DNA from 2 places in the Vitreimonas sp. genome. Region 1 is predicted to be linked to the other one. Evidence: riboswitches for the same ligand, from Rfam matches in the RefSeq annotation. Region 1 holds a riboswitch; the other holds the start of a gene.

The links. A riboswitch is a leader RNA that binds a small molecule or an ion and turns the genes downstream of it on or off. The one in region 1 is predicted to bind cobalamin.
Region 2: another riboswitch for cobalamin. It lies ahead of VF769_RS16170 (ABC transporter substrate-binding protein); the one in region 1 lies ahead of VF769_RS02685 (TonB-dependent receptor plug domain-containing protein).

What each region holds. Positions count from the first base shown of each region.
Region 1 covers NZ_DASVYD010000014.1:111,895-114,089, reverse strand. Annotated here, with positions in the region: gene VF769_RS02685 (TonB-dependent receptor plug domain-containing protein) at 1-1,085, opposite strand, end outside; cobalamin riboswitch at 1,225-1,426, opposite strand; gene tuf (elongation factor Tu) at 1,569-2,195, shown strand, end outside.
Region 2 covers NZ_DASVYD010000069.1:6,817-9,011, forward strand. Annotated here, with positions in the region: gene VF769_RS16165 (iron ABC transporter permease) at 1-228, opposite strand, end outside; gene VF769_RS16170 (ABC transporter substrate-binding protein) at 225-1,031, opposite strand; cobalamin riboswitch at 1,058-1,251, opposite strand; gene VF769_RS16175 (hypothetical protein) at 1,276-1,506, opposite strand; gene VF769_RS16180 (hypothetical protein) at 1,612-2,091, opposite strand.

The DNA.
Region 1 (2,195 bases):
GCGCCCCAATGCTCCTGCTCGCCAGTGACGGGTGAGCCGAAGCTGACGGCTTCGATGTTCTCGTCCTCATTTTGCGCGCCGAGCAACAATGTCCATTCCGGCGTGATCGACCAGGTGGCGGAGAAGTCCGCGAAGTCGCGATCGCCATGATATTCGTCGCCAGCGACGCCGAAATCAGATGAAACGCGATCGGTTTCGAGCGCGCCGCCACTCAAGCGCAGCGACAGCGCGTCGCTCAGCGCCCAGCTCGCGCCGAGACGCCAAAGCGCGGTGTCGCTTTGGATTTCTGACCCTGGGTTTTCGGCGATATTGCCGAAGATGCCTGGATCATAATCGACGCGGGCTTCGCGCTGGCGCAGCAAGAGATCGACCGCGAGTGAATCCGTCAGCGCGTAATCGAACACGCCCGTCAGCGTGGTGATGTCGGCGCCGTCCTTTTCACCATCATGCGTGGCGATGCGTTCGGGGACGATGTCGTACCCCTCGCTGGTGTAGCCCTCGGCGTTCAACGCATAGCGGAAGCGGTCAAGCGTGCCGTCGGCGCCGGCATTGGCGGTCAGCGTATCAAAGGAGCCGCCGGCGATTTCGAGGCGCGGATTGAGCGCGCCCTCGCCGCCGCGACGCGGCAGTATGTTTACGACGCCGCCGAGTGCGCCCGAGCCGTAGAGCGCGCTGAGCGGGCCCTGCACGATCTCGATGCTGCGCGCGTCGCCCAGCGTATCCTGGCCGGCGTCGAACACGCTTTCGGGCGTGGAGGGATCGTCGATGCGCACGCCATCGAACAGAACCAAGGTGTGGTTCGATTCAAAGCCGCCGCTGAAGATCGATGTCTGTTGCCCGATCGGGCCGCTACGCGGGACTTGAAGTCCGGGCACGTCGGCCAGCGCTTGATCGAGCGAGATATCGCCGCGGACGCGGGCGTCGTCCACATCGATGACGACGGCGGCCGCCGGGAGGTTTTCGATCGCGATCGGCGCGGGGGCGCCGGTGACGACGATGAGGTCGTCGCTCTCCTGGGCGAAGGCGGGCTGGGCGGCGAGCGAGGCGGCCGCCAACAGGGCGGCCTTGGTGAGATAAAGGCGCATAGGTGCGTCCCCTTTTTGCAGACACGCCTCGTCCCCAAGGGCGCGTCGAACAGCGACAAGCGGGGCGCGGATCACGCGCGGGGCCGCCCGCGTCGCTGCTGCGGAGACTTCCGGTTCGACGGCTGATCCCGGCCGGGCGAACGAGCGACGTGCGGCGGCAGGTCTCCTGGCTCGCGGGTCTTTGCGGGTTCGCCGCCTTCCCAGCCCAAATGAGGCCAGTGGCGTTGGGCGAACCGCTCGCCGCTTACAGTTGCGGGCACAGCCATGGATTTGGGGGAGGCCCCCGCACCACGTTCCCTCTTAGCGTCCCCTGCGGGACGACCATCGCGTGTGCAGCAATAACCGCGATAGAACGGCGCGCCAAGACGTTAGAGGGCTTGACGCCTGTGGTGATGCGGCTAAAGACGCGCACCTTACGCGCGCGCTTTGGCTGGGCCTTAGCGCCCATCAGCATTTTGGACGCCGGAGAGACAGGACCTCACAATGGCCAAGGAAAAGTTTGAGCGGACTAAGCCGCACTGCAACATCGGTACGATTGGCCACGTCGATCACGGCAAGACGACGCTGACGGCCGCCATCACGATGGTTCTGGCCAAGAAGGGCGGCGCCAAGGCTATGGCGTACGCTGATATCGACGCCGCCCCGGAAGAGAAGGCCCGCGGCATCACCATCAACACCGCGCACGTCGAATACGAGACGGCCGACCGTCACTACGCGCACGTCGATTGCCCCGGCCACGCTGACTACGTGAAGAACATGATCACCGGCGCCGCCCAGATGGACGGCGCGATCCTGGTCGTGTCCGCCGCCGACGGCCCGATGCCGCAAACGCGTGAGCACATCCTGCTCGCCCGTCAGGTCGGCGTGCCGGCCCTGGTGGTGTTCATGAACAAAGTCGACATGGTCGATGACCCGGAACTGCTCGACCTCGTCGAAATGGAAGTCCGCGAACTGCTGTCGTCCTACGAATTCCCGGGCGACGACATTCCGATCGTGAAGGGCTCGGCCCTGGCCGCGGTTGAAGGCCGTGACGCCCCGATCGGCGAAGACGCCATCATGGCGCTCATGACCGCCGTCGACACCTATATCCCGCAGCCGGAGCGTCCGATC
Region 2 (2,195 bases), on a different contig from region 1:
CGGATTGCGCAGCAAACCCTGCAAAGCAGCGCCTGCCAAGCCGAGCGCGGCGCCGACCAGCCAAGCCGCGAGCGCGCGTGGCAAGCGAATGTCCCAAATGATCGTGCGCGTGGCTTCATCGTCGGCGAATGGCGTGGCGAGCGGCGTCGGCCCCAGCCAAAGGGCCGCGAACAGCGCCGCGAGACTCAATGCGACGAGCGCAAGATTTGTGCGAAGCGCCGCGCTCATGGCGTGCGCAAGGCGGCGGCGATCGCTTCAGCCGCATCGATCGCGTACCAGGCTTCGCACGAAATCGCGGCAGCCGGCAGATCGATCGTGCGCGCCTCCGCGAGCGCGCGTTGCACGGCCGGATGACGCGCGGGCGACCAGGCGTTCACAGCGCTGCGGCCGGTATCGAAGAAGCCCAACGCGATCAAAGCGGGCGGCGTCGTGATCATGCGCTCAAGCGGCAGCACGGTCCAGCTGGCGTCCGTGCGCACGTTGCGACCGCCCGCGCTTCGGATCACATCATCCATCAACACGCCCGAGCCCGGCACGCCGCCGTACGAAGAGAGATACATCACGGGTGGGCGTTGGCGCGGCGCGTGGACTTGCAGACGCGCGAGTCGAATATCGAGATCGCGCGCGATGACCTGGCCGCGATCCGCATGCCCGAACGCGCGGGCGGCGCCGATCACATCTTCGCGGGCTTGCGCGAAGGTGGGCGTGTCGCCGACTTGGAGCACAGGAATGCCGAAGCGCGCATAAACTTGCTCGGCGTCCCACGGCCCGCCCCAATTTCGGACGACGAGATCGGGACGCAGCGCCAGCACTTCTTCAAGCGTGCCGCGCGTTTGGCGAATGCCGTGGGCGCGGGCGCGGAAATAGGAATCGTCACGCTGCGAGCCGCGCGAGAGCGCCGCGATCTGATCGCGATCGGCGAGCGCCAGCACGAATTGGTCGGCGCAATAATCCAGCGACACAATGCGACGCGGTTCGGCCGCGGCGGGCCACGCACAAACAAGCGCTAACGCGCAGAGAACCCAACGCACATGACCTCCTTCGGCCCCATCCCGGACCAAGAGCTTTCATGTCGGCAGGTCTTCTGGCTTCGCGGGTCGTTGTTCTTTGGCCCCTTCCCGGTGATCCTTTGACCGGATCGCCAGTGGTTTTGGCCTCGAACTCGCCGCTTACAGCTGCGGGCGCAGCCGCGGATTTGCACCGCGTTCCCTTTTGATCCCCGCTGAGGGAACCGACCCTGTGTCGATACAGGACCGGCGCTCACGTGGCAAATGCCTACCCCTCGTCCGGTAATTGCGCATCGCGCAGGATCGCCTCGATCTGGGCTGCGTCTTCCTCCCGCCCCAGCAGACGCCAGCCGTGCTCCATCATGCTCGGGTCGAAATCCGCCATGAGCACGTTGAAATCCGGCATCAGCGTCTCGATGCCTTCGCTGCGCAGCAGCGATTGCGCGATAATCGCTTCCGGCCGCGAGGCGAAGCGCGCGACGATAATGAGCGCGGACATGGCATGAGCTTAGCGCGAATCCGGTCCGCTTTGTGACCAAGAATGGCTATTCGGAGCGCCTACGCCCGCCCTCGTGCGAAGTTCGCGCGCATTGTCAACCAAAAGCTATTGAAGGGTTCGAAGGCCCCGCATGAGAGCTGCGGCCTCCGATTCCGGCATCGCTGCGACGCTTGCGAAAAAACTTGCTACGGCTCTGCAATACTGAGCTTCTCGACCAACTAGCGAAGCGGATGGCGCTAAGAGGCCGACATCGTCGCCAACGTTGTGTCGCACGCCATCCAGCGCCCGACCAATCGCGATCTCCAACTCCGCGCCGGTAAGCGTACGTCGTTCGATTGAGGTGTCTGCGCGAAAGGCTTCCGTCAACACATCCAACTCGCGCCGCAACAATGGCTCGCTCAAATACGGCGTGACATCGCCAAACGCACCACCATTGAACATCGGATGACATATCTGTGGTCGCGACGCCGCCAGCTCCGCATATTCATCGCGTGCAATTCTTGCGGTTTCGACTGCGCTGGCGTCATCCAGATATCTCACGCGTCCGGTGGCGGCGCCCAATAGGCCCACTCGAAGGTCGTTCACCGCCTCATCACGGCTCTGCCCCTCGCGGAGCGCCCTTGAAACGCCGTCGATGAACCTCGAAAACGTCTCTGGCTCCGCATCGCGCCACGCTGACGCAAGAGCGC